DNA from 3 places in the Pseudomonas sp. CF161 genome. Region 1 is predicted to be linked to each of the others. Evidence: predicted binding sites of a transcription regulator. Region 1 holds the regulator's gene; each other region holds the start of a gene.
What was found. The regulator sigma-54, encoded in region 1, starts transcription at its own class of promoters, with help from an activator protein. The targets are predictions, from matches to a motif close to ANTGGCATNNANNTTGCTNT.
Positions count from the first base shown of each region.

Region 2: the regulator sigma-54 is predicted to act here: its motif matches at 2,563-2,582, upstream of CF161_RS10100 (pilin).
Region 3: the regulator sigma-54 is predicted to act here: its motif matches at 6,072-6,091, upstream of glnK (P-II family nitrogen regulator).

Region 1 is NZ_ATLP01000074.1:75,423-84,886, reverse strand. Features, by position in the region: gene CF161_RS13535 (phospholipid-binding protein MlaC) at 1-15, opposite strand, end outside; gene mlaD (outer membrane lipid asymmetry maintenance protein MlaD) at 27-494, opposite strand; gene mlaE (lipid asymmetry maintenance ABC transporter permease subunit MlaE) at 494-1,291, opposite strand; gene CF161_RS13520 (ATP-binding cassette domain-containing protein) at 1,291-2,100, opposite strand; gene CF161_RS13515 (KpsF/GutQ family sugar-phosphate isomerase) at 2,368-3,342, shown strand; gene CF161_RS13510 (HAD family hydrolase) at 3,342-3,866, shown strand; gene lptC (LPS export ABC transporter periplasmic protein LptC) at 3,875-4,447, shown strand; gene lptA (lipopolysaccharide transport periplasmic protein LptA) at 4,434-4,979, shown strand; gene lptB (LPS export ABC transporter ATP-binding protein) at 4,979-5,704, shown strand; gene CF161_RS13490 (RNA polymerase factor sigma-54) at 5,887-7,380, shown strand; gene hpf (ribosome hibernation-promoting factor, HPF/YfiA family) at 7,460-7,765, shown strand; gene ptsN (PTS IIA-like nitrogen regulatory protein PtsN) at 7,778-8,242, shown strand; gene rapZ (RNase adapter RapZ) at 8,245-9,102, shown strand; gene CF161_RS13470 (HPr family phosphocarrier protein) at 9,119-9,391, shown strand; gene CF161_RS13465 (ZIP family metal transporter) at 9,456-9,464, opposite strand, start outside.
Region 2 is NZ_ATLP01000054.1:81,066-90,529, reverse strand. Features, by position in the region: gene CF161_RS10110 (DUF748 domain-containing protein) at 1-1,231, shown strand, start outside; gene CF161_RS10105 (BON domain-containing protein) at 1,416-1,772, opposite strand; gene CF161_RS10100 (pilin) at 2,100-2,516, opposite strand; gene CF161_RS10095 (type II secretion system F family protein) at 2,864-4,081, shown strand; gene CF161_RS10090 (A24 family peptidase) at 4,084-4,956, shown strand; gene coaE (dephospho-CoA kinase) at 4,953-5,576, shown strand; gene yacG (DNA gyrase inhibitor YacG) at 5,573-5,776, shown strand; gene CF161_RS10075 (hypothetical protein) at 5,794-6,009, opposite strand; gene CF161_RS10070 (energy-coupling factor ABC transporter permease) at 6,072-6,761, opposite strand; gene CF161_RS10065 (hypothetical protein) at 6,758-7,225, opposite strand; gene CF161_RS10060 (DUF1780 domain-containing protein) at 7,343-7,972, shown strand; gene CF161_RS10055 (DUF3094 domain-containing protein) at 8,078-8,251, shown strand; gene CF161_RS10050 (NAD(P)/FAD-dependent oxidoreductase) at 8,312-9,464, shown strand, end outside.
Region 3 is NZ_ATLP01000041.1:26,084-35,547, forward strand. Features, by position in the region: gene dapF (diaminopimelate epimerase) at 1-637, shown strand, start outside; gene CF161_RS07600 (DUF484 family protein) at 651-1,376, shown strand; gene xerC (tyrosine recombinase XerC) at 1,379-2,278, shown strand; gene CF161_RS07610 (HAD family hydrolase) at 2,275-2,970, shown strand; gene sutA (transcriptional regulator SutA) at 3,094-3,417, opposite strand; gene CF161_RS07620 (secondary thiamine-phosphate synthase enzyme YjbQ) at 3,520-3,945, opposite strand; gene CF161_RS07625 (ammonium transporter) at 4,156-5,493, opposite strand; gene glnK (P-II family nitrogen regulator) at 5,528-5,866, opposite strand; gene CF161_RS07635 (accessory factor UbiK family protein) at 6,284-6,544, shown strand; gene CF161_RS07640 (YifB family Mg chelatase-like AAA ATPase) at 6,710-8,209, shown strand; gene CF161_RS07645 (aldose 1-epimerase family protein) at 8,210-9,424, opposite strand.

The sequences.
Region 1 (9,464 bases):
CAAGGTAGAGATCATGGAAAAACTCCTCATTTGGCGTCTTTGCTAACGGTATTGAGCAGGAATTTACCGATCAGGTCCTCAAGTACCAGCGACGACTGGGTGTCATGGATGGTCCCGCCATCCTTGAGCAAGGCTTCTTCCCCACCGACGCTGATACCGATGTATTTCTCACCCAACAGGCCAGCCGTGAGAATAGATGCAGTGGAGTCAGTCGGCAGGTTATCTACGCGCTTTTCCACTTGCAGCGTCACTCGACCGGTGAAACTGTCGCGATCCAGATCGATAGCCGTGACCTTGCCGATGGTCACACCGGCCATGGTCACTTTGGCTCTGACAGTCAAACCGGCGATATTGTCGAAATAGGCATAAAGTTTATAAGTATCGGTGGCTGCGCTCGGGGACAGGCCGCTGACCCGCAGCGCCAGCAACAGCAAAGCCAGGATGCCAGCCAGCAAGAAAAGGCCGACACCGATTTCCAGGGTGCGGTTTTGCATCAGAAATCTCCAAACATCAAGGCGGTCAGAATAAAGTCCAGGCCGAGTACAGCCAATGAGGCATACACCACGGTCTTGGTAGTGGCACGACTGATCCCTTCTGAAGTGGGCTCACAGTCATAGCCTTGGAATACGGCGATCCATGTCACGACGAACGCAAAGACAATGCTTTTAATAACACCATTGAGCACGTCACCGCTGAACGTCACGCTATTTTGCATGTTCGACCAGTAGGAACCCTCATAGACTCCCAACCAATCGACGGCCACCCACGAACCACCCCAGATCCCGACCACGCTGAAAATGATCGCCAGCAACGGCAGGGAAATAAAGCCGGCCCACAGACGCGGGGCGACGATGTATTTGAGCGGGTCCACGCCAATCATTTCCAGGCTGGACAGCTGCTCGGTGGATTTCATGTTGCCGATTTCCGCCGTCAGCGCCGAACCGGCGCGCCCGGCGAACAGCAGTGCAGTCACCACCGGCCCCAGCTCGCGCAACAGCGTCAGGGCGACCATCTGCCCTACCGCCTGCTCCGAGCCGTAGCTGGACAGGATATTGAAGCCTTGCAGCGCCAACACCATGCCGATGAACACCCCGGAAACCACAATGATCACCAGCGACATCACGCCCACGGCATGCAGTTGCTTGATCAACAGGCCAAAACTGCCGCCGATGCCGCCGCGCCCCAGCAGGGCGTGAAACAGAAACAGCGTGGAACGCCCAAGCACCGAAACTACATCGATGCCAGAACGACCGAAGAGGCGAACCCTCTCCACTAAAGATATCTTGCGCATCAGCGCTTCCCCAGAAGATCTGCGCGGTAGTCCGGCGCTGGAAAGTGAAAGGGTACCGGGCCGTCTGGGTCGCCTTTCATGAACTGGCGGATGCGCGGATTATCGGACCCCATCAGCTCATCGGGCGTGCCCTGCCCCAATACCTGGCCATCGCCGACCACGTAGATGTAATCGGCAATGCTCGCGGTTTCTGCAAGATCGTGTGACACAACGATACTGGTAATGCCCAGCGCGTCGTTGAGCAGGCGAATCAGGCGCACCAGAACCCCCATGGCAATCGGGTCCTGGCCCACGAAGGGCTCGTCATACATGAGGATCTGCGGGTCCAGGGCGATCGCCCGGGCCAATGCCACACGACGCTTCATACCGCCGGACAGCTCATCCGGCATCAATTCGATGGCGCCACGCAGCCCGACCGCCTGCAGCTTGAGCAGGACAATGTCGCGGATCATTTCATCCGGCAGCTGGGTATGGACCCGCAGCGGGAATGCGACGTTCTCGAACACGTCCAGATCGGTAAACAGCGCGCCACTCTGGAACAGCACGCCCATTTGCTTGCGTGCGTCGAACAGGTCGCTGCGTGAGAGCTCCGGCAGATTCTGACCGTTGACCCACACTTCACCGGCGCTGGGGCGTAATTGCGCGCCCATCAGGCGCAACAGGGTGGTCTTTCCGCAACCGGAAGGCCCCATGATCCCGGTGACCTTGCCCCGCGGAATACGAATATCCACGTTATTGAAGATGCTGCGCGTACCGCGCTTGAAGGACAGCCCCTTCAGCTCGACCGCGTAGGCGTTATCGGCACTCATCTAAACTCCTTGCGATGCAGCCTATCACTAGGGCGCTAGGCTCCCTGCCGGGAGTTGATTCACCCGGGGCAGGCCGAACTGGCGGCGAACTATATCATTGCTGATACGGAGCCCCCAAGGCCGAAGCCTCGGCTATTCAGCCACACGACAGGCAAAAAACCAGGCCTTTCCTTAGTTACCCCCAAGAAAGGCTGACGAACTTGCGTGAGGGAATTGATCATTGCCGCTATAATCGCCGCCTTTTCATCAGGCTATACGATTTCTGACATGAGCCAATCCAGCGACCTGATTCAATCGGCACAACGCACCATCCGCCTCGAAGTTGAAGCAGTAGAAGCCCTGCTGCCCCTTATCGACGCTGATTTCGTACGCGCTTGCGAGATGATTCTGGCCAGCAAAGGCCGCGTAGTCGTGGTCGGCATGGGCAAATCCGGGCATATCGGCAACAAGATCGCCGCGACCCTGGCCAGCACCGGCACCACGGCGTTTTTTGTCCACCCGGCCGAAGCCAGCCACGGCGACATGGGCATGATTACCCGGGACGACGTGATCCTGGCCCTGTCCAACTCGGGCTCGACCAATGAAATCGTGACCCTGTTGCCGCTGATCAAGCGCCTGGGCATCCAGCTCATCAGCCTCACCGGCAACCCGGACTCACCGCTGGCCAAGGCCGCCGAGGTCAATCTCAACGTCCACGTCGAGCACGAAGCCTGCCCGCTGAACCTGGCGCCGACCTCGTCGACCACTGCCGCCCTGGTCATGGGCGACGCCCTGGCCGTGGCACTGCTGGAAGCACGCGGTTTTACCGCCGAAGACTTCGCGTTTTCCCATCCGGGCGGCGCCCTGGGGCGTCGCCTGCTGCTGAAAGTCGAGAACGTGATGCACGCCGGCAGCGAACTGCCCCTGGTGCAACGCGGCACCCTGCTCAAGGACGCGCTCATGGAAATGACCCGCAAGGGCCTGGGCATGACCGCGATCATCGAGGCCGACGGGCGCCTGGCCGGGATCTTCACGGACGGCGACCTGCGCCGCACCCTGGATCGCACCATCGATATCCACCACGCGACCATCGATGAAGTCATGACCCTTCATGGCAAGACCGCTCGTGCCGATATGCTGGCAGCCGAAGCGCTGAAAATCATGGAAGACCACCGAATCAACGCACTGGTAGTGGTGGACAAGGAGGACCGACCTATCGGCGCCTTCAACCTGTCCGACCTGCTGCGTGCCGGAGTAATGTGATGAGTGCCGACCTGCTGCAACGTGGCAAAAACATCAAGCTGGCGATTTTTGACGTCGACGGCGTACTGACCGACGGTCGCCTGTACTTCCTCGAAGACGGCAGCGAGTTCAAGACCTTCAATACCCTCGACGGCCAGGGCATCAAGATGCTGATGGCCGCCGGCGTGCAGACCGCAATCATCAGCGGGCGCAAGACCCCGGTGGTCGAGCGCCGGGCCAAGAACCTGGGAATTCCCCATCTGTACCAAGGCCGCGAAGACAAGCTGGTGGTACTCGACGAGCTACTTGGCCAACTCGGCCTAAGCTATGACCAGGTCGCCTACCTGGGTGACGATCTGCCGGACTTGCCGGTAATCCGTCGCGTCGGCCTGGGCATGGCCGTGGCCAATGCTGCAAGTTTCGTCCGCGAACACGCCCACGGCATCACCCAGGCCCGTGGCGGCGAAGGTGCCGCGCGCGAATTCTGCGAGCTGATCCTGCGCGCCCAAGGCAGCCTTGAAGCGGCCAACGCCGCCTACTTATAGAGCCTTTTATGCTGAGCAAAAAGATTCGCAACATTCTGCTGTTCGGGGTCCTTGCCGCGTTGTTCGCGGCAGTCGGCTACTGGAATATCAGCCCGGAACGCTTCCTCGACAAGCCAGTGGCACAGGTCGACGAGAGCGCCATCGACTATTACGCGGTCAACGCACGCAGCGTGCAGTACCTGCCCGACGGCAAAATGCAGTACGAAATGACGTCCGACAAGGTCGAGCACTTGAAGGCCACCGAAGTCACCCTGCTGACCAAGCCAGACCTGCAGATGTACCGCGGCACCACCTTTCCCTGGCATGTCCAGAGCGAACGCGGCGAGGTCAACCCGGACGGCACTGAAGTCGAGCTGATCGATTCGGTACGGGTCGCACGCACCGATGAGAAAAATCGCACGGTGCTGATTACCACTTCCCGCATGACAGTATTCCCGCAGAAGCAATATGCGCAGACCGAGCAAGCCGTTAGAATCGACGGCGCCGGCGGCGTGACTACGGCCAAGGGAATGAAAGCGTATTTGAAAGACGGCAGGATGAACCTGCTATCGAACGTAAGAGGACAGTATGAGGCTCGTTAAAACCCTCCCTATTTTGCTCAGTCTGGGCGCAGCACTGGGAAGCGTGAGCGCCTGGGCTCTGCCGAACGATAGCCAACAACCTATCCGCATTCAGGCCGATGACGCACAACTCGATGACCGCCAGGGCATCGCCACCTACAAGGGCGATGTGATCATCACCCAGGGCTCGATGAAGATCACTGGCAATACCGTGACCATCACCCGCACCGCGTCCGGTGAAATCGACGTGGTGACCTCGGTGGGCAACCTGGCGTATTTCGAGCAACTGCAGAAAGCCACCGATCCCAAGCCGGTACAGGCCTACGCCGTGACCATTCAGTACCACGCAGCGCAAAACCGCATCGTACTGATCGACAAGGCCAAGGTGATCAACGACGGCAACACCACCGAAGGCGAGAAAATCGTCTACGACACCGTCAAGCAGGTCGCCAACGCCGGTCGCGCCAATGGCAGCTCGGTCACCGCGCCACGTCCGCGGATCGACATGGTCATCCAGCCGAAAAAGAAAACTGACGAGCAAAAGGCCCAGTAATGGCAACTCTGAAAGCTCAGCATCTGGCCAAGAGCTACAAGAGCCGTCAGGTCGTGCGTGACGTCAGTCTGTCCATCGACAGCGGTCAGATCGTCGGCCTGCTCGGCCCCAACGGCGCCGGCAAGACCACCTGCTTCTACATGATCGTCGGCCTGGTCCAGGCCGATCAGGGGCGCGTGCTGATCGACGACCTCGACGTCAGCCACCAGCCCATGCACGGCCGCGCCCGTGCCGGCATCGGCTACCTGCCCCAGGAAGCGTCGATCTTTCGCAAGCTGTCGGTCGCTGACAACATCATGGCCATCCTCGAGACCCGCAAGGAGCTCGACAAGGCCGGTCGCCGCAAGGAACTGGAAAGCCTGCTCCAGGAATTCCACATCCACCACATTCGCGACAACCTCGGCATGAGCCTGTCCGGTGGTGAACGCCGCCGAGTGGAAATCGCCCGCGCCCTGGCCACATCGCCGAAATTCATCCTGCTCGACGAACCTTTCGCCGGCGTGGACCCGATCTCGGTCGGCGACATCAAGCAGATCATTCATCACCTCAAGGCCAAGGGCATTGGTGTACTGATCACCGACCACAATGTCCGGGAAACCCTCGATATCTGCGAAACAGCCTACATCGTCAACGACGGTCAACTGATCGCCGAGGGCACGCCCGAAACCATCCTGGCCAACGAATTGGTCAAGGAAGTGTATCTGGGCCATGAGTTCCGCCTGTAAGCACTGAGGTGTTTGGCTAGTCGCCAGAGCGCCACCTTCAATAAATCCCTACAAATTTTATTGTTACCGCGCTCTAGGCAAACACTTCAGTTTCAGGCATATAATTTGCTTATGTTTGGCGCTCACGCGCCCTGTAGTGGATGGCGCATGTGCGCCGGCGAATAAGGTGTTAAGCCCCTGCCATGAAACCATCGCTAGTCCTGAGAATGGGCCAGCAGCTGACGATGACACCGCAGCTGCAACAGGCCATCCGCCTGCTCCAATTGTCGACCCTGGACCTGCAACAGGAAATCCAGGAGGCCTTGGAGTCCAATCCGATGCTCGAACGCCAGGAAGAAGGCGACGACTTCGACAACACCGACCCTCTGGCCGACAACGCCGAGCAAAAACCCAACACCGACATCCAGGAACCCTCCTACCAGGAAACCGCCCCCACGGTGGACAACCTCGAGGACGGCGAATGGAACGAGCGCATTCCCAACGAATTGCCGGTGGATACCGCCTGGGAAGACGTCTACCAGACCAGCGCCAGCAGCCTGCCCAGCAACGATGACGACGAGTGGGACTTCACCACCCGCACCTCCGCCGGCGAAAGCCTGCAGAGCCACCTGCTGTGGCAACTGAACCTGGCGCCGATGTCCGACACCGACCGCCTGATTGCCGTGACCCTGATCGACTGCATCAACAATCAGGGCTACCTGGACGAAACCCTCGAGGAAATCCTCGAAGCCTTCGATCCGGAGCTGGACATCGAACTGGACGAGATCGAAGCCGTCCTGCACCGCATCCAGCAATTCGAGCCGGCCGGCATCGGTGCACGCACCCTGGGTGAGTGCCTGTTGCTGCAACTGCGCCAGCTGCCAGCCAAGACCCCTTGGCTGAGCGAGGCGCAGCGCCTGGTCAGCGACTACATCGACCTGCTGGGCAGCCGCGACTACAGCCAGCTGATGCGCCGCATGAAGCTCAAGGAAGACGAGCTGCGCCAGGTCATCGAACTGGTACAGAGCCTGAACCCGCGCCCCGGCTCGCAGATCGAGTCTGCCGAGGCCGAGTACGTGGTCCCTGACGTGATCGTGCGCAAGGACAACGAGCGCTGGCTGGTCGAGCTGAATCAGGAATCGGTGCCGCGCCTGCGGGTCAACCCGCAGTACGCAGGCTTCGTGCGCCGTGCCGACAGCAGCGCCGACAACACCTTCATGCGCAATCAGCTGCAAGAGGCCCGCTGGTTCATCAAGAGCCTGCAAAGCCGCAACGAAACCCTGATGAAAGTCGCGACCCAGATCGTCGAGCATCAGCGCGGCTTCCTCGAGTACGGCGACGAAGCGATGAAGCCGTTGGTCCTGCACGACATCGCCGAAGCGGTGGGCATGCACGAATCGACGATTTCCCGGGTGACCACGCAAAAATTCATGCATACCCCACGGGGTATTTATGAACTGAAATACTTTTTCTCCAGCCACGTAAGTACCTCCGAAGGCGGTGAATGCTCGTCCACGGCGATTCGCGCGATCATCAAAAAACTGGTGGCCGCGGAAAATCAGAAAAAGCCGTTGAGTGACAGCAAGATCGCTGGTTTACTGGAGGCACAAGGCATTCAGGTAGCCCGTCGTACCGTCGCCAAGTACCGCGAATCCCTCGGGATCGCGCCTTCCAGCGAACGGAAGCGGTTGATGTAACCGCCGGGCTCGCCACAGCGTTCCAGTGGCAGGCAACCCAGCCTGCCGCTTTATGCACTGGCAACGAAGGAGAAGCTGTATGCAAGTCAACATCAGTGGACACCAACTGGAAGTGACCGAGCCCCTGCGCGCTTACATCGGCGAAAAACTCGACCGACTGGAGCGGCACTTTGACAAGATTACCAATGTGCAGGTAACGATGGCTGTCGAGAAACTGAAGCAGAAAATCGAAGCCACCCTGCACATCCACGGTGGGGAGGTTGTCGCCAATGCAGAACATGACGATATGTATGCCGCGATCGACCTGCTCACGGATAAGCTGGACCGCCAACTGAAAAAGCATAAGGAAAAGCAACTCCACCTTCTCCAAGGCACGGGTCGCTAACACTCCCCTCCCATGATCCGACTTGAAAGTATCCTGACCCCCGGCCGTTCCCTCGTGAACGTGCCGGGCGGCAGTAAAAAACGCGCTCTCGAACAAATTGCCAACCTGATCAGCCGCGAAGTGCCGGATCTGGAGATGCAGGATGTCTTCGAGAGCCTGATTGCCCGTGAAAAACTCGGTTCCACCGGTTTTGGCAACGGCATCGCCATTCCACATTGCCGCCTCAAAGGCTGCGAGTCGCCCATCAGTGCGTTAATGCACCTGGACGCCCCCATAGATTTCGACGCCATCGACGGCGCGCCGGTCGACCTGCTGTTCGTACTGCTGGTCCCCGAAGCTGCTACCGATGCGCACCTGGAACTGCTGCGGCAGATCGCCAGCATGCTTGATCGCAAGGAAGTGCGTGACAGGCTGCGCAGCGCCGACAGCAACCAAGCCCTGTATCAGGTAGTCCTGGACGAGCAGAACGGTCAGTAACCATGCGCTTGATCATTGTCAGCGGCCGCTCCGGCTCCGGTAAAAGTACCGCCCTCGCTGTCCTGGAGGATAACGGTTACTACTGCATCGACAACTTGCCGGCAGGCTTGCTGCCGGAGTTGGCCGAGCGTGCATTGATCCACACCGAACTGGCGCAACCGCTGGTGGCGGTCTCGATCGATGCGCGCAACCTGCCAAGCCATCTGTCACGCTTCCCCGAGCTGTTGGAAGAAGTGCGCAGCCGGCACATCCAGTGCGATGTGCTGTACCTGGACGCCGACGAGGAGACCCTGCTCAAACGGTTCTCGGAAACCCGTCGCCGCCACCCGCTGAGCAGCGCCAATCGCTCACTGGCCGAGGCCATCCAGGACGAAACCCAGCTCCTGGGCCCGATCGTCGACCTGGCCGACCTGACCATCAACACCACCAATCTGAACCTGTATCAGCTGCGCGACACCATCAAGTTGCGCCTGCTGAACCAGCCGGAGCCGGGCACCGCGTTTCTGGTGGAGTCCTTTGGCTTCAAGCGGGGCATGCCGGTGGATGCCGACCTGGTGTTCGACGTGCGCTGCCTGCCCAACCCCTACTGGAAGCCCGAACTGCGAGACCAGTCAGGGCTGGACCAGCCTGTAGCCGATTACCTGGCCGCACAGCCCGATGTCGAAGACATGTTCCAGGACATCTCCAGCTACCTGCTCAAATGGTTGCCGCGCTTTGCCGCCAGCAACCGCGCTTACGTCACTATTGCCATTGGCTGCACGGGCGGGCATCACCGCTCGGTCTACCTGACCGAACGCCTGGGCCAGGTCCTGCAACAATCCCTAAAGAACGTCCAGGTTCGCCACCGCGACCTTAGCTGAAAGGACCACCACCGCGATGCCTGCTCTGGAAATTGAAATCATCAACAAACTGGGCTTGCATGCCCGGGCTTCTGCAAAATTTGTCGGTGTGGCCGGCCAGTTTCAGTGCCAGATCAGAGCGGGCAGGACTCCCGAGTCCATGGTCGACGGTAAAAGCATCATGGCGATGATGATGTTGGCTGCAGGCAAAGGCACCCGCATTCATCTGAAAACCGAAGGCGAGCAAGAGCAGGAAGCGCTGGATGCGCTGGTGGCATTGATCAACAATTATTTCGACGAAGGCGAGTAAGCAACGCCCTCGGCGCGTCGACTGTCCAGCCGACGCGCACCAGGCCAGGCCGCTATTTGGCTCGCTAGGCCAG
Region 2 (9,464 bases), on a different contig from region 1:
CAAACCCGCGCCCGGCAAGGACAAGCCCCTGGGGATTCACATCGGTGCGATTGCCATCAACGACGGCTCGGCCAACTTTGCCGACTTCAGCCTGACGCCCAACTTCGCCACCGCGGTGCAACAACTCAACGGGCAGATCGGCACCATCGACAGTCGCCAGGCGAAACCGGCCAGTGTCGACATCAAGGGCAAGGTCGATCGTTATGCGCCGGTCACCATCAAGGGCAGCGTCAACCCGTTCAACCCCATGGCCGCGCTGGATATCGCCACCAGCTTCAAGCGCGTGGAGTTGACCACCCTCACCCCTTACTCGGGCAAGTTCGCCGGCTACCGCATCCGCAAGGGCCGACTCAACCTCGACCTGCATTACCTGATCACCAACGGCCAGCTCAAGGCCGAAAACAAGGTGGTGGTCGAACAGCTGCAACTGGGTGAAAAAGTCGACAGCCCGGACGCCGTGAGCCTGCCGCTGAAACTGGCGATTGCCTTGCTCAAGGACGTCGATGGCAAGATTTCCATCGAGCTGCCCGTGACCGGCGACCTCAATAACCCACAGTTCAGTGTGATGCCGATTGTCTGGCAGACCCTGCGTAACCTGATCGTCAAAGCTGCCGCTGCGCCCTTCAAACTTATTGGCGGGCTGATCGCAGGCGGAGGTGCGGAAGACCTGGGCAGTGTGTCGTTCGCCCCTGGCTCAAGCGACCTGGGCAAGGACTCGGAAGCCGCGCTGGTAAAACTTGCCAACGCACTCAAAGAGCGTCCGGCCCTGCGCCTGGAGATCGAAGGCACTGCGGCGCAAAGCAGCGATGGCCCACTGCTGGCCCAGCAACGACTGGAGCGGGAATACCAGTACAACTACTACAAGATGCTCCAGCGTCGTGGCGACAAGGTGCCCGCCCAAGCGTCGCTGCTGCAAGTACCCGACGGTGAGAAGAGCCCGCTGCTCGAAGGCATTTATCGCACGCGCCTCAAGACCCAGCCGCCGGCCGAGTGGAAGGACCTGGGCAAGGAAGAACGCAGCGCAAAAATGCGTGAAGCGGTGATCCAGTTCTGGAGTGGCAGCGATGTACTGTTGCGCCAACTGGGCCAGGAGCGCGCCAGCAGCATCAAGGACTTCCTGGTGGACAAGGGCCAACTGGCCGATGACCGCGTCTATTTCATCGACGCCAACCTCGGTGAAGCAGAAAGCGATGGCCGAGTGATCACCCCGATGCACCTGGATGCGGAATAACCCCTGACTGCACCGCAGCCTGAAGGCCGCGGTCTTTTCCCGGCGCAATAGAACAGGCCCCGACACAATGTGCCGGGGCCTGTAATGACCACATCCTTGTGGTCTTCCGCATGAACCTTCAGGAAGCGCCAGGCGTGTTGCTCAGCTCGCCTTACACCTCGTCTCCCAGTCCAGGCAAGAACACTTACTCGGCTTTCAGGCCGTCAGCGGAAACCGCTTTAACGCCTTTGATTTTCTTGGTGATGGCAACAGCAGTGGCTTTCTGCGCATCGGTCACCGCGACGGTGGACGACAGCGACACTACGCCTTTGTTGGTTTCGACTTTGATGTCGGTGCCTGGGATGCCTTTTTCGGTAACCAGGTCGCTTTTAACTTTGGTGGTGATCCAGGTATCGGAGGTAGCTTCTTTAGCCTTGGTCACTTCACCGGCAGCCACAACCATCGGTGCCTGGGTGTTTTGAGTGGTCTGCGCAAATGCTGCGTTGGCCATGGTCAGGGTCAGAGCGGTAGCAGTTGCGGCAGCGATAGCGAACTTCTTCATACGAGTAACTCCTGTTTTTCTGGAAAGCCTGCGCCGTGTCCTGGCAACAGGGTTACCAGAGATATTGCAGGCGCTGTGCCAACTTCTGACAACAGATAAAAACCTTATAAAACAACAAGTTATAAAAACAGCAAAAATCCGGAATCATGCAATTTGCATGACGCCCCGCGGATCTGCGTGCAAGTTGCGGTTTCTCGTCCAGCCTTAACCTTCTGAAATCGCGAAACTTTCCCTGCGACCTGGATTCTGGTCGTACCTGTATCGCAAAGACCGGCCTGGCGCGCGCCATGCCCCGGCTGGCGGGGCATGTGCGGTCCCGGCAAAACGTCAGGCACCGCCGGCCGTGCAACCCTTGGGCGCGTAATCCGCCCCTACCGTGGTGTTGCACAACCACCCGGACGTGTTGGTACGACTCAGGGTCAGGGTCTGGTTCAGTACCGGGCCCGGCGCGTTGAGGATGGTACAGGCAATCACGCCCTCGCCACTGGCCGCCGTGCCGCTGGCAGTCATGCGGCAATTGGTGGTGAGGGCGGTGCCGCCGACCAGCTCAAGGGTCGGGTCACTGCCCTGGTTGAGCTGATCTTCGAAATTGACCTTCAGCGCCGAGGCTTCGGCCAATGCCGCCACCACCTTGGCCCGAGCCTGGTATTTGGAATACAGCGGCAGGGCAAAAGTGGCGAGGATGCCGATGATGGCGACCACCACCAGCAATTCAATCAGGGTAAAGCCCTTCTGACTCTTCATGGACAAGCTCCAAGCATGAACGGGAATGTCATGACCTGAAGTGCTTGAAGCATGGCCTGTGCCAGCCCCTGAAAGCCCGTAGATCAAGGCTTGCAGCAGAGGTGGCCGATGGCTTTCATCACAAGGAGTCGCACAAACTGACAATTTTCGTCAGCCGTCAGCCTGGGGCTGAGGGTATTTGCTGGCTAGGCTTGCACAGGACAACGGCCCAGGGAGGCGCCGTTCCCCAGCGCTCAGGAACATCCCGGGACAATCACGATCTATCAGGCGGTCGGCGCGACCTTAAAGGCGTCACACCCATTGCCTGCGGCCCGGAATAGTCCAAAGGCGCCAGCAAGGACCGAACCATGGCGGTAAAAGCAGCAAGAGTCAGTGTCTACGCCTGGGAAGGCAGCGACCGAAACGGACGCAAGCTGAGCGGCGAATTGACCGGACACAACCCGGCGCTGATCAAGGCGCAATTGCGTCAGCAGGGAATCAACCCGGGGCGGGTGCGGAAAAAGCCCGTGGCCCTGTTCAGCAGCGGCAAAACCATCGTTGCGCGGGATATCGTGCTGTTCACCCGGCAGATGGCAACCATGATGAAAGCCGGGGTGCCGCTGCTGCAGTCGTTCGACATCATCGCCGAGGGTTTCGACAAGCCGCGCATGCGCAACCTGATCCACGCCCTCAAGCGTGAAATCGAAGCCGGCAACAGCTTTGCCGGGGCCCTGCGCAAACATCCCCGGCAGTTCGACGAGCTGTATTGCAACCTGGTGGATGCCGGCGAGCAAGCCGGCGCCCTGGACACCCTGCTGGAGCGGGTAGCCACCTACAAGGAAAAAAGCGAAAGCCTCAAGGCCAGGATCAAGAAGGCCATGACCTATCCCTTGGCGGTCATCTGCGTCGCCTTAATCGTCAGCGGCATTTTGCTGGTCAAGGTGGTGCCGCAATTTCAGTCGATGTTCGCCGGGCTGAATACCCAGCTGCCGGCGTTTACCCAGGCGGTCATCGGGCTCTCGCAGTTTATGCAGGAGCGCTGGTGGCAAATGCTGCTGGCTGGCGCCCTTGCGTTGCTCGCGGCGCGCTACGGCTATCGGCGTTTCCGGGGGCTGCGCGACTGGCTGGATATCAGCCTGCTGAAGCTGCCACTGGCCGGGCCGCTGTTGTACAAATCGGCGGTGGCACGTTACGCCCGGACCCTGGCCACCACCTTTGCCGCTGGCGTGCCCCTGGTGCAGGCCCTGGACTCGGTCGCCGGCGCCACCGGCAACAGTCAGTTCAAAAAGGCGGTGCAGCAGGTCAAGGAAGATGTGGCCAGCGGTATGCAACTGAACTTCGCCATGCGCACCTGTGGAATGTTCCCTACTATGGCGATCCAGATGACGGCGATCGGCGAAGAATCCGGCGCCCTGGACTCCATGCTGGAAAAAGTGGCGACCTACTATGAAGCCGAAGTCGACAACCTGGTCGACACCCTGACCAGTCTCATGGAGCCCTTTATCATGGTGATTTTGGGCAGCATCGTCGGCGGCCTGGTGGTGGCCATGTACCTGCCCATCTTTCAACTCGGCACAGCGATCTGAGCATGTCTTTGACTGAAGTTCTGGCCAGCTATCCATTGGCCTTCGTGTTATCCGCGCTGATTCTCGGGCTGCTGATCGGCAGCTTTCTCAATGTGCTGGCCTGGCGCCTGCCCAAGATGCTCCAGCGCGACTGGCAGGCCCAGGCCCATGAGGTTCTGGGCCTGCCCGAGCAGTCGTCGGCGCCGACCTATAACCTGCTGTTGCCGCACTCCCACTGCCCGCACTGTGCCCACCAGGTCCGCGCCTGGGAGAACATCCCGCTGCTCAGCTACCTGCTGCTGCGGGGGCGTTGCTCACACTGCACGACCAGGATCAGCCCACGCTATCCGCTTACCGAGCTGGCCTGCGGCCTGTTGTCGGCCGTGATCGCCTGGCATTTCGGGTTTGGCTGGCAGGCCGGCATGGTGCTACTGCTCAGTTGGGGGCTGCTGGCGCTGAGCCTGATCGATGCCGAGCATCAACTGCTGCCTGACGTGCTGGTATTGCCCCTGTTGTGGCTGGGGCTGATCGTCAACAGTTTCGGGCTGTTCGTCAGCCTGGACGATGCCGTGTGGGGCGCGGTACTGGGTTACCTGTGCCTGTGGTCGGTGTATTGGCTGTTCAAGCTGCTGACCGGCAAGGATGGCATCGGCCATGGCGACTTCAAGCTGCTGGCCATGATTGGTGCCTGGGGCGGCTGGCAGAGCCTGCCACTGACCATCATGCTGGCTTCGCTGGTGGGAGCCTTGGTCGGGGCGCTGATGCTGCGCCGGCGCAATGCGCAAACCTCGACCCCGATCCCCTTCGGGCCCTTTCTGGCAATTGCCGGCTGGATTGCCTTGCTCTGGGGTGGTCAAATAACCGACCTCTATTTGCAGTTTGTCGGGCTCCAATGACTAACCCTGTAACCAAACCCTGGATTCTTGGCCTCACCGGCGGCATCGGCAGTGGCAAAAGCGCAGCGGCGCAACACTTTATCGACCTGGGCATCCATGTCGTCGACGCCGATCACGCCGCCCGCTGGGTGGTGGAGCCTGGACGTCCGGCCCTGGCGCGCATCGCCGAACATTTCGGCGCCGGTGTGCTGCAGGCTGACGGCCAGCTGGACCGAGCGGCCCTGCGCAAGCTGATTTTTGAAGTTCCGGAGCAGCGACGCTGGCTCGAAGCCCTGCTGCACCCGTTGATCGCCGAGGAAATCGTCGCCCACTTGGCGCGTGCACAATCGCCCTATGCAATCCTGGTGTCGCCGCTGCTGATCGAGTCCGGCCAGGCGGCAATGACTCAGCGGGTGCTGGTGATCGATGTCCCGCAACAACTGCAAATCGAGCGCACCCTGCAGCGCGACCAGATCAGCGAACAGCAGATCCAGGCGATTCTCCAGGCCCAGGCCAGCCGCGAAGAGCGCCTGCGCCATGCCGACGATGTGCTGGCCAACGACCGCGACCTTGCCTGGTTGCACACTGAGGTCGAGCGCCTGCACCACTTTTATCTAACTTTGCGTGGAGGCCAGTCATGAGCCAACCCCTGACCGTAGAATGCCCAACCTGTGGCGCCCCCGTTGAATGGACCGCCGAGAACAGCAACCGGCCGTTCTGCTCGGACCGTTGCAAACTGATCGACCTGGGTGCCTGGGCGTCCGAGGAACACAAGATCCCGGTCAGCCCGGACGCCGAAGACGAATTGTTCTCCGAAGACCTGCCGCCCCGCGCCCACTGAACCTCGGCGGCATCGTCCTAAGGACGCATAAACCCGTAATCCTGCTGATCGTCGAGGTTCTCTGCGAGAAACTGCAATTCGTCGGCCAGATCCTCAATACTGCGTACGCTCTTGCTCTGCTGCACCACCGCGCTGAGCAGGGCACGCAGGCTCAGTCCCGGCTCAAAGCCCTGCTCCTGGGCCTGTTCCAGATTCTTGCGCATTTCCTGCCTTGCCCATTCGTAGACACTCATGACCGTACTCCAGAAATTTTCCAGAGCATGAGACGGTGCCTGGCCGAGGTAATTGATATGGATCAAGAACGTGGATCGTCGTCCTTCCACGGCGCCGAGAGGTAGCGAGTGCGGTTGAAGGTTTCCAGCCACTCGGGGCAGAACACCACCAGCGCACTGATCACCATGCCGTTGATAAAGGCCTCGGGGAAAATGATCAGCCAAAGGTAACCGATGAAATCTTCCAGCCACTCAGGCATGGCAAAACGCTCGTCGAACCACAGCAAACCCAACCCGACCAACAGGCACAGCAAGGCCGAGAGTGCCGCAGCAAAAAAGCCGGAGCAAAAGATGTACACAAAGGGATTACGCGGTTGCGCCCGCTCCACCAGGATCGCGCAACATTCGGTGACCAGCACCGGCAACAGAATCAGCAACGCTCCGTTGACCCCCATGGCAGCCAGGTCCTGACGCCCCAGCAGCACCAGCCCCAACTGGGCCACCAACCCGCCGACCACTGCCAGCGGCCAGTCCAGGAGCAGGGTCACGGCGGTCATGCCGATAAAGTGATAAGACACGCCGGTGTCGAAGTCCCGACGCACCAGCCACAACATAAACAGCGCGAACACCGTGCCAAACAGCAAATGCTGACGTCGACGGTCGGAGAACAACTCGACCCAGGGCGACCGCGCTATCGCCCAGAGCAACACCGGCACATACAGCAGCCAGCCGACCACCAGGGTCGGCGCCGACAGCACGGCCGCACTGATCATGGCTGTAGTTGCTCCAGCGCCTCGCGCAGTTCGGCCGCGGTGGCGTACTCACGTTGCGCAACCAGCTGCCCTTGATTGAGCTGCAACCACAAGACCTTATTTTCGGCGCCGGGATAACGCGGTGCGACTCGCCCTTCGCGGTCGAGCAGAACCCGGTAGGAGTAATCGCGCATGGCCGGGACCGCGAACATTTTCGCGATCAGCGTCGGCATGCGCTGGATATCTGCAACAAATACCGTATGTCGCGCCTCCAGATAGCCCTTGGGGCGGTCTTCCAGCGCGGCCTTGACCAGCTTGGCCGCGTCCATGCCACGCGCCACCAGCAAGGTGCTGGTCTGCTGATCCAGGCTGTAGGGTTGATCGAACTGGTCGAGCAGGGTCCAGGGCGCCAGGCGCTCCCCGATTTCAGTCGCCTGCGCCCCCAGGCACAGCACACTCAGCAACAGCATCACGCCATACTTCACCGCATTCTCTCCTCAGGGCATCGCACATGATTCAGGCCAGCAGTCTACACCGCCCTTCGCCGCCCTCCAGTCAAACGAACCTTTCAGCAATCGGCGTTTGAACGCTAAGCTTGGCCTATGGATGACTCAGATTACTTGCGCCTGCTCACCATTCAGGCCGAACAAGCCAATGCGTTCCTGTCCAATGCCCGCAAATGGGAGCGTGAGCGTTGGGTCTGCCAACGCCTGCTGCAAGGCTTGAACATCAGTTACCGCGCCGACGAGTTCACCCCTGCCGGGCAGGAACCGCCGGACGTACTGTTTCGCGAGGCCAGCTTCGAGGTGTTTTTCGTCCTCGACGAAGGCCGGCGCCTCAACGACGAATGGCGGGACGAACTGCAACGACGCCGCAGCGCATTCTCCCTGAGCCAACTGGTGCGCCGCGAAGCCAAGCCCAAGCGTATTCCGGCCAGCGAACTGCTGCTGCGCCTGGCGCCCACCCTGCGCAAGAAAGCCCACAACTATAAAGAACGCGGCATGGACCTGGGCGAGCTGGACATCATTGCCTTCGCCAGCCTCAAGCGCGAGGTGCTGGACCTCAACAGCCACTTCCCACCGCCCACCGAGTATCTGCGCCAAGGCTGGCGCTCGCTGTCGCTGGTCGGCCCGACCTTCGCCCGGGTCCTGTTTGCCCACCCCGACGCACCGGACTTTTTACGCAGCAACCTGGGACGCAGCATCCTGTTCGACGTCGGGATCAGCCTGTGAGAACCTGGCGCCCTGCGGCATGCGCCTGTTCCCAGGGGCCCTGCAAACCTTTGGCTGGAGCTGTAGCTTCCCCACATTTCGCAACGTCTACCTGACGAGGCCTTTATGAGCAGCCGCCTGAACCCCGACGACCAAAAACATGTCGAAGAGTATCTGCAACTGACCCAACACCGTGTCGAGCGCCGGCCCTTTCGGCCGTGGATGCTCCTGGTGGTGGTGCTGGCAGTGACCATCGGCCTGGGCCTGCTGAGCCGTTTTATCAGTTACCTGACGCTATGAGCTGCCTTGCGCTCGCTCGGGTAACTGCACCGATTTCTTTTAGCCTTGCGAGATATCCCCATGACCCATCGTATTGTTATCGTCGGCGGCGGCGCCGGCGGCCTGGAGTTGGCGACCCGCCTGGGTAAGACTCTGGGCAAGCGCGGCACCGCCAGCGTAATGCTGGTCGACGCCAACCTGACCCACATCTGGAAACCGTTGCTGCACGAAGTGGCCGCCGGCTCCCTGAACTCCTCCGAAGACGAACTCAACTATGTTGCCCAAGCCAAATGGAACCACTTCGAGTTCCAGCTGGGGCGCATGAGCGGGCTCGATCGCGAGCGCAAGCGAATCCAGCTGGCCGCCACCTACGATGAAAGTGGCGTAGAACTGCTGCCTGCCCGGGAACTGGGCTACGACACCCTGGTGATCGCCGTCGGCAGCACCACCAATGACTTCGGCACCCAGGGCGCGGCCCAGCACTGCCTATTCCTCGACACCCGCAAACAGGCAGAGCGCTTCCACCAGCAATTGCTCAACCACTACCTGCGCGCCCATGCCGGGCAAACAGATGCGGTTGAACAGATCAGCGTGGCGATCGTAGGTGCCGGTGCCACCGGGGTCGAACTGGCCGCCGAACTGCACAATGCCGCCCACGAGCTGGCCGCCTATGGCCTGGACAAGATCAAGCCGGAAAACATGCACATCACCCTGATCGAAGCCGGTCCACGGGTGCTGCCGGCCCTGCCGGAGCGCATCGGCGGGCCTGTGCATAAAACCCTGGAGAAACTCGGGGTCAGGGTCATGACCAATGCTGCCGTGAGCGAGGTCACCGCCGAAAGCCTGATTACCGCCGACGGCCAGGTAATCCCCGCCAGCCTGAAAGTCTGGGCCGCCGGGATCCGCGCACCGGGGTTCCTCAAGGACATCGACGGCCTGGAAACCAACCGCATCAACCAGCTGCAAGTCCTGCCGACCCTGCAAACCAGCCGCGATGAAAACATCTTCGCCTTCGGTGACTGCGCGGCCTGCCCGCAACCTGGCAGCGATCGCAACGTGCCGCCGCGAGCCCAGGCGGCTCACCAGCAGGCCTCGCTGCTGGCCAAATCGCTCAAACTGCGCATCGAAGGCAAGGCCCTGCCTGAATACAAGTACACCGACTACGGATCACTGATCTCGCTGTCGCGCTTTTCGGCTGTGGGTAACTTGATGGGCAACCTGACCGGCAGCGTCA
Region 3 (9,464 bases), on a different contig from region 1:
CAACTCCGACGGCTCCGAAGTGGAGCAGTGCGGCAACGGTGCCCGCTGCTTCGCGCGCTTTGTCCTGGACAAGCGCCTGACCACCAAGCGCCAGATCCGGGTCGAGACCAAGAGCGGCATCATCGAGCTGGATATCCGCAACGACGGGCAGATCAGCGTCAACATGGGCGCCCCGCGCCTGGTTCCGGCCGAGATCCCCTTTGACGCGCCGGCCCAGACCTTGAGCTACCCGCTCGACGTCGATGGCCAACAGATCGAGCTGGCCGCCGTGTCCATGGGCAACCCCCACGCGGTGCTGCGAGTCGACAATATCAACAACGCGCCGGTGCACGAGCTGGGCCCGAAAATCGAACATCACCCGCGCTTTCCGGCCCGGGTCAATGTCGGTTTTCTCCAGGTCATCGACCGCCAGCGCGCGCAGCTGCGGGTCTGGGAACGTGGGGCCGGGGAAACCCAGGCTTGCGGCACCGGAGCTTGCGCAGCCGCAGTGGCCGCGATCAGCCAGGGGTGGATGGATTCGCCGCTATTGATCGACCTGCCAGGCGGGCGCCTGTCCATCGAATGGGCAGGCCCAGGCCAACCGGTGATGATGACCGGCCCGGCAGTACGCGTATACGAAGGACAAGTGCGTCTATGAGTGAGCGAACCCCATGACCGACCAGCCTCAGGTTCCAGCCGAAAAGCCCGACGAATCCCCTTCCGAAAGCCTGGAGGCAGCGGCCATTGCCGCCTACCTTGAGGCTCATCCGGATTTCTTCGTCGAACACGAAGAACTGCTCCCGGCCCTGCGTATTCCCCACCAGCGTGGCGACACCATCTCGCTGGTGGAGCGGCAGATGAAGATCCTGCGCGAACGCAACATCGAGATGCGCCACCGCCTCTCGCAGTTGATGGACGTGGCGCGCGACAACGACCGACTGTTCGAAAAGACCCGCCGCCTGATTCTGGCGCTGATGGATGCCACCAGCCTCGAAGACCTGGTGATGAGTGTCGAAGACAGCCTGCGCCAGGACTTCCAGGTGCCCTTTGTCAGCCTGATCCTGTTTGGCGACAACGCCATGCCGGTGGGGCGCTGGGTCAGTGCCGGCGAGGCCCAGACCGCCATTGGCGGCCTGCTCACCGAGGGCAAGAGCGTCAGCGGCAGCCTGCGCGAGCATGAGCTGGACTTCCTGTTCGGCGAAGAACAGCGCAAGCAGATCGGCTCCACCGCCGTGGTCGCCATTGCCCATCAGGGCGTGCACGGCGTACTGGCCATCGCCAGCCGTGACCCGCAGCACTACAAGAGCTCGGTGGGCACACTGTTTCTGAGTTATATCGCCGAAGTCCTGGGCCGACTCCTGCCACGCTTCACCCACTCGCTGCGCTCGGTACGCTGAGCATGGAACGGCAGCTGGACGCCTACTGCGAGCACCTGCGCAGTGAGCGCCAGGTGTCGCCCCATACCCTGGAAGCCTACCGCCGTGACCTGAACAAAGTGCTGGCCCTGTGCGCCAAGCAGCAGGTCGCCAGTTGGGCGACACTCGATATCCAGGCCCTGCGCAGCATGGTCGCGCGCCTGCATCAGCAGGGACAATCATCCCGCAGCCTGGCGCGCCTGCTGTCGGCGGTGCGCGGCCTCTACCACTATCTGAACCGTGAAGGCCTGTGCAACCACGACCCGGCCAACGGCCTGGCGCCGCCCAAGGGTGAACGTCGCCTGCCCAAGACCCTGGACACCGACCGTGCCCTGCAACTGCTGGACGGCGCCGTGGAGGACGACTTCCTGGCACACCGCGACCAGGCGATCCTGGAGCTGTTCTATTCCTCGGGCCTGCGCCTGTCGGAGCTGACCGGGCTCAACCTGGAGCAGTTGGACCTGGCGGATGGCCTGGTCCAGGTGCACGGCAAGGGCAGCAAGACCCGGGTCCTGCCGGTGGGCAAAAAGGCCCGCGAGGCGCTGCAGTTGTGGTTGCCCCTGCGGGCCCTGAGCAATCCGGCGGACGATGCGGTGTTCGTCAGCCAGAAGGGCCGGCGCCTTGGCCCGCGGGCGATCCAGCTCCGGGTCAAGGCCGCGGGCGAGCGCGAACTGGGGCAGAACCTGCACCCGCACATGCTGCGGCACTCGTTCGCCAGCCATATGCTGGAGTCTTCCCAGGACCTGCGCGCGGTGCAGGAGCTGCTGGGCCACTCGGACATCAAGACCACGCAGATCTACACCCACCTGGACTTCCAGCACCTGGCGTCGGTCTACGACAGCGCCCATCCTCGGGCCAAACGCACCAAAGGCGGTGAGCAATGACCATCAAGCTGATCACCTTCGACCTCGACGACACCCTGTGGGATACCGCGCCAGTGATCGTCAGCGCCGAAGCCACCCTGCGCCAGTGGCTGACCGAACACGCGCCCAACCTGGGCGGTGTGCCGGTGGAGCATCTGTGGGCCATTCGCGAACGGGTGCTGGGCCAGGATCCGAGCCTCAAGCACCGCATCAGCGCCCTGCGCCGGCGCGTGCTGTTTCATGCCCTGGAAGAAGCCGGGTACGACCAGGCCCAGGCCAATCAACTGGCCGATCAGAGTTTTGAGGTGTTCCTGCACGCCCGGCACCAGCTGCAGATCTTTCCCGAAGTCGTGCCGACCCTGGAAGCCCTGGCCAACCATTTCGCCCTGGGCGTGGTCACCAACGGCAATGCCGACGTGCGCCGCCTGGGCCTGGCGGACTACTTCACCTTCGCCTTGTGCGCCGAAGACATCGGCATCGCCAAGCCCGATGCGCGCCTGTTCCACGAGGCCCTGCAGCGTGGCGGTGCGACAGCGGACAGCGCCGTGCACATCGGCGACCACCCCGGCGACGACATCGCCGGCGCCCAACAGGCCGGCTTGCGGGCCATCTGGTTCAATCCCGGCGGCAAAACCTGGGAGGCCGAGCGCGCACCCGACGCCGAGATCCGCAGCCTGACCGAACTCCCCGCCCTCCTCGGCCGCTGGAAATAGATCTGAGCTGCAAGCGGTAAGCTCCAAGCTTGCGGCTTGCCGCTGCCTGCCTCTGCTTCTCCCAACTTTTTGAGCACCAAAAAAAACCCGCAGCGACGGCGGGCTTTTTTCGGGGCAGGCGCCTTAGATAGGGCGGCTGCCGTACTTGTTGTCAGGCTTCTTGGGCGGGTCAGCGACCACATTGGCCTCGACTTCCTGCACTTTACCGCCACGGGCCAGGAACTCTTCCATGGCACGCGCCAGTGCATCACGCTCTTTGTTCTTGGCCTCGACGCTCGGCAGCTCGTCTACCGATACGGCAGCCTTGGCCTTGCCTTTGGCGGTCGGCGCGGGAGCATCGCCACCATCGTCTTCGACCACGTCATCGGCGGCCGCTTCAAGACCTTCTTCGGTTTCGTCTTCGTCGCCTACTTCGAGGTCGTCGTTTTCCAGATCATCGTCGCTCATGTTCTACCTCATGACTTGCGAAAAGCAGATTAGTTATAGCCCAGCTGAGCCGACTGTCGAAGGTCGCTGGAAAAAAATCAACATCCGCTGGTATCCAGCGGCTTATGCCTTATCACCGTGCAAGGTGGCAAGGACTTTACGGGCACCGCCATGATCTCGATGCTCGCCCAGATAAACACCTTGCCAGCTGCCTAGCGCCAAGCGCCCTGCCGATACCGGCAAGCTCAGTTGGCAGCCCAGCAGGCTGGCCTTGAAGTGCGCCGGGAGGTCGTCCGCGCCTTCGTCGTTATGTTCATACCCGGCCATACCTTGCGGCACCAGCCCGTTGAAAAAACGCTCGAAGTCACGTCGAACCGCCGGATCGGCGTTCTCGTTGATGGTCAACGAGGCCGAGGTATGCTGCAGCCACAGATGCAACAGACCGACCCGACAGGCCTTCAACTCAGGCAAGCCGGCGAGCAATTCGTCCGTTACCAGGTGAAAGCCTCGGGGCCTTGCCCGCAGGGTAATCAGAGTCTGTTGCCACATACAGTTCTCCGCACATTCGGCGCGCATTCTAGCGCGCTCTGGGAAAAAACAAAGCGCCTAATACTCGCCCTGCGCTGTAAGCAATTGGCCAGGGAAAAATAGCGCCGGCAAACCCCTGGACTCGCCGGGGAAAAAACCTTTCAGCCTCGCGTTAGTGACAAACGCCGGGCAAAAAAATGCCCGGCAAGCCGGGCATTTTTTTTCGCGAACCTACAAGTTGTAGCCGCGCTCGTTGTGTTGCGCCAGGTCGAGGCCGACCGCTTCTTCTTCCTCGGTCACGCGCAGGCCCATGACGGCATCCAGCACCTTGAGAATGATGAAGGTGACGATCGCGGTGTAGATCACCGTGAAGCCCACGCCTTTGCACTGGATCCAGACCTGTGCGGCGATGTCGGTCACGGTGCCGAAGCCACCCAGCGACGGAGCAGCGAAGACACCGGTGAGGATCGCGCCGAGGATACCGCCGATACCGTGCACGCCGAAGGCGTCCAGGGAGTCGTCGTAGCCCAGTTTGCGTTTCAGGCTGGTGGCGCAGAAGAAGCACACCACGCCAGCGGCCAGGCCGATCACCAGGGCGCCCATCGGGCCCACGGTGCCAGCGGCTGGAGTGATGGCCACCAGGCCTGCAACCACACCCGAAGCGATACCCAGGGCGCTTGGCTTACCGTGGGTCAGCCACTCGGCGAACATCCAGCCCAGGGCGGCGGCAGCGGTTGCGATCTGAGTCACGAGCATCGCCATGCCGGCGGTGCCGTTGGCGGCGGCAGCGGAGCCGGCGTTGAAGCCGAACCAGCCGACCCACAGCATGGCCGCGCCCATCAGGGTGTAACCCAGGTTGTGCGGCGCCATCGGCGTGGTCGGGAAGCCTTTGCGCTTGCCCAGCACCAGGCAGGCGATCAGGCCGGCCACACCGGCGTTGATGTGCACCACGGTGCCGCCAGCGAAGTCGAGTACGCCCCAGTCCCACATCAGGCCGCCATTACCGGACCAGACCATGTGTGCAATCGGTGCATAAACCAGGGTGAACCAGATGCCCATGAAGATCAGCATCGCGGAGAACTTCATGCGCTCGGCGAAAGCACCGACGATCAGCGCCGGGGTGATGATCGCGAAGGTCATCTGGAAGGTGATGAACACCGCTTCAGGGAACAGCGCCGCAGGCCCGGTGATGCTGGACGGGGTGACACCGGCGAGGAACGCCTTGCCCATGCCGCCGAAGAACGAGTTGAAGTTGACGACGCCTTGTTCCATGCCCGTGGTATCGAAGGCAATGCTGTAGCCGTAGATGACCCACAGGATGCTGATCAGGCCGGTAATGGCGAAGCACTGCATCAGCACCGACAGAATGTTTTTCGAACGCACCATGCCGCCGTAGAACAGCGCGAGGCCGGGAATGGTCATGAACAGCACCAGGGCCGTCGAGGTGAGCATCCAGGCGGTGTCGCCGGAGTTGAGGACTGGAGCCGCCACTTCGTCTGCCGCCATGGCCAGGCTGGGCATTACGAGGGACAACAGGGCTCCTAGCCCTGCGAATTTACGCAGAGTCATATTGTTTTCTCCTGGGGCGTTGGGGTTTGGCGGCTTAGATTGCGTCGGTATCGGTTTCGCCGGTACGGATGCGAATAGCCTGTTCCAGATTGACCACGAAGATCTTGCCGTCACCGATCTTGCCGGTGTTGGCCGCCTTGGTTATCGCCTCGATAACCCGGTCAAGATCCTTGTCGTCAATGGCGACATCAATCTTCACCTTGGGCAGGAAATCGACCACGTATTCCGCGCCGCGATACAGCTCGGTGTGGCCCTTCTGCCGACCGAAGCCTTTGACCTCAGTAACGGTAATGCCCTGCACGCCGATCTCGGACAGCGACTCGCGCACGTCGTCCAACTTGAACGGCTTGATGATGGCAGTGACTAGCTTCATGAAAACTCTCTCCCGAATTGGTGGACTTGCCCCAGGAAAACAAACCCGACTCAAGTCTAAGCGCAGTGCCTGGCTTTGTAACGCATCGTCGGCCTTGCGCTGCCAGACCGACACCAGCTAACTGCTCCTGACGAAACACTTCCCGCTGCGTCTGCCGCACTGCATTCGTCACAGCGACTGCATCAGTGCATGGGTCATCAGCTCCTAAGCAGAAACCTTGCCAGCTCCTGAAAAACCCCTGATTTCAACCCCTTGCCGGCGATCGCCAGTATCAGCTCGCCATCACCGCCGCAGATACGCACAAAAACGGTGCGTCGCCGCGCGGCGCCATGCGCGAAAAACGTGCGTGCCTGCCCTCGTCCGTGCCCGCGAATGCTGCGTGATACACTGCGCGCCATCAGTTTTCAGGACCTTCCCATGCTCGCGCCCAAAGACCTTCTCGACGCCCTGAGCGGCCACGCTTCCCGCCTGTTCAGCGGCGACACCCCGCTGCCTCGCAATGAAATCGAAAGCCAGTTCAAGGCTCTGCTGCAAAGCGGCTTCAGCAAACTGGACCTGGTCAGTCGCGAAGAATTCGACAGCCAGATGGTGGTGCTGGCCCGCACCCGCGCCCGCCTCGAAAGCCTTGAAGCCAAAGTCAGCGAACTCGAAGCCCGGCTCAACCCGCCGAGCGAATGACCGGCTGCGTGGGAACCCAGGAACCCGACCAGGTGCAGGTCAGGGGCGACTAGCCACCGGAATGACACATCCTGTGCCCATTGCCCGGCTGCCGTCGGTGCCACGCCAACTATCCTTGTAACGCCCGCCGCAGGACGCGGCATGGGCTTCACCAAGGAAGGGCCCATGTCTCTGGCGATCATCCACAGCCGCGCTCAGGTCGGCGTGCAGGCACCGGCGGTCAGCGTCGAAGTGCACCTGGCCAACGGCCTGCCCGCGCTGACCCTGGTGGGGCTGCCGGAAGCCGCGGTCAAGGAAAGCAAAGACCGGGTGCGCAGCGCGATCATCAACTCGGGTTTCAACTTTCCGGCACGGCGCATCACCCTCAACCTGGCACCGGCCGACCTGCCCAAGGACGGCGGACGCTTCGACTTGGCCATCGCCCTGGGCATTCTCGCCGCCAGCGTGCAGGTGCCCAGCCTGGCGCTGGATGAAGTCGAATGCCTGGGTGAGCTGGCGTTATCCGGCGCCGTGCGTGCGGTGCGCGGCGTGCTTCCGGCAGCCCTGGCCGCGCGCAGTGCCGGACGCACGCTGGTGGTGCCGCGGGCGAATGCCGAAGAAGCCTGCCTGGCATCGGGCCTGAAAGTGATCGCGGTCGACCATTTGCTTGAGGCGGTGGCGCATTTCAATGGCCATGCGCCGATCGAGCCCTTTGTGTCCAATGGTTTGCTGCAAGCGGACCGCCCCTACCCCGACCTGAATGAAGTCCAGGGCCAGCTGGCGGCCAAACGGGCGCTGCTGGTGGCGGCGGCAGGCGCCCATAACCTGCTGTTCAGCGGCCCGCCAGGCACCGGCAAGACCCTGCTTGCCAGCCGCCTGCCCGGCCTGCTGCCACCGCTGCAGGAACAGGAGGCCCTGGAAGTGGCGGCGATTCAGTCGGTCGCCAGCCACATCCCCTTGTGCCACTGGCCACAACGACCGTTTCGCCAACCGCACCACTCCGCCTCCGGCCCGGCCCTGGTGGGTGGCGGCTCGAAACCGCAACCCGGAGAAATCACCCTGGCCCATCACGGCGTGCTGTTTCTCGATGAACTGCCGGAATTCGACCGCAAAGTGTTGGAGGTGCTGCGAGAACCGCTGGAATCGGGCGAGATCGTGATCGCTCGCGCCCGGGATCGGGTGCATTTTCCGGCGCGCTTTCAGCTGGTGGCGGCGATGAACCCCTGCCCCTGCGGCTACCTGGGCGAACCCAGCGGCCGCTGTCGCTGTACCCCGGAGCAGATCCAGCGTTATCGCAACAAGCTCTCGGGCCCGCTGCTCGACCGAATTGACCTGCACCTGACCGTCGCCCGGGAAACCACCGCCTTGAACCCCACCCCGCAGCCCGGGTCAGACACGGCCCACGCCGCCGCCCTCGTGGCCCAGGCCCGGGCATGCCAGCAGCAACGCCAGGGTTGCGCCAACGCCTTTCTCGATTTGCCGGGGCTGCGCGCGCACTGCACGTTATCCACAGCCGACGAGCATTGGCTGGAGAACGCCTGCGAACGCTTGACCCTGTCGCTGCGCGCCGCGCACCGCCTGCTCAAGGTCGCCCGGACCCTGGCCGACCTCGAGCAACGCGAACAGATCAGCCGCGAGCACCTGGCGGAAGCGCTGCAATACCGCCCCAGCGCCAGCAGCGTGTGATCACTCCTTGGACAGGTCGACCAGGGGCGTTGGCCGCACTTCAGTCTGGCGTCCGTCCTGAATCTGGCTGACCCGGGCCAGGGACTTATCCACAGCCGATTTGTCCGCCAGCAGGCTGTAGCGAATCTGGAACTGCCGCTGCTCCTTGGCACCGATGGTCGGCACCAGGTTCAGCGGCCGCTGGTAGCGACGGTTGTAGGAGAAGCTGGTGCCAGGCTCCAGGCCGGTGACGTAACCCTGGCCCTGGGTGTCGGTATTCTTCCACAGCGAGAACACCGGCAACTGTTGCGTGTTGAAGCCCAGGGAGACGCCAAGGTTGCCGGCCTTGTTGTGCAGCACGGCCAAAGTCTCGCCCTTGGCATCGGCATAAGGCACCACGTTGTAGACGGTTTCGTCGTAGTCGCGGGTCGGGCCGCGATAAGTCTGCCACTGCCCCAGGTCTGCCTTGGCCTTGTCATTGAACGGCGAGACCTGCTTCACCGGTGCGGCAAAGCGCGCGCCCTCTTCAAGGAACGGCGTGCTGAAGTTGCTGTGGTACAGCGCCTGGTATTCCTTCGGGTAATCGCCGTTGTTGGTCAGGGTGTCGTTGAGGGCAAAACTCACGCTGCCGGGCTCGGTCAGCAGTTCGGTGACCACCGTGAAGTCGACCTTCTTGAACGCCTGCTCCTTGAGCTCGCCGCGCAGGCTGATGGCATAGGGCGGCTTTTCGTCGATGTGCAGGGTGACTTTGTTCGCCGGAATATTTGCCGCCCGGCCGTGCAGGGTCAGCAGCTCGCCGTTGTCCATCCCCGGGTGGCCGACCCATTCGTAGCCGCAGCGGGTGACCAGCTCGTTGAAGCCTTCCAGCCAACCCAGGCCACCGCGACCGTTGAGCTCGATAAAGGCCGGGTTGACCACTTCCTTGACCGGTGAATCCCACCCCAGGCGCACCGAGCCTACGGAAGCCTGGAGGACGTTCATGCCACGGGTGGGGACCACCGAGAGTTTCATCGCACCGTTATCGATGTCGACAATGCTCACCCCTTCCTGGCGCCCGCCGTGCAGGGTGCGCAGGGTCACAGAGAAGGGTTTGTCGATCTTGAGCCCCAGCTGTTGGCTGGTGATGTGCAGGTTTTGTGCGGCCTTGTCGGTGTCGAGCAGGACATAGTCCCAGGCCATGGCGTGGGAGGCGGCTGTCAGCGCGCCGAGGGTGACAAACAGTTTAAGCGGAGTCATGGAGGTTGCCTTTCTTGGAGTTGTGCAATTTTTATAGCGC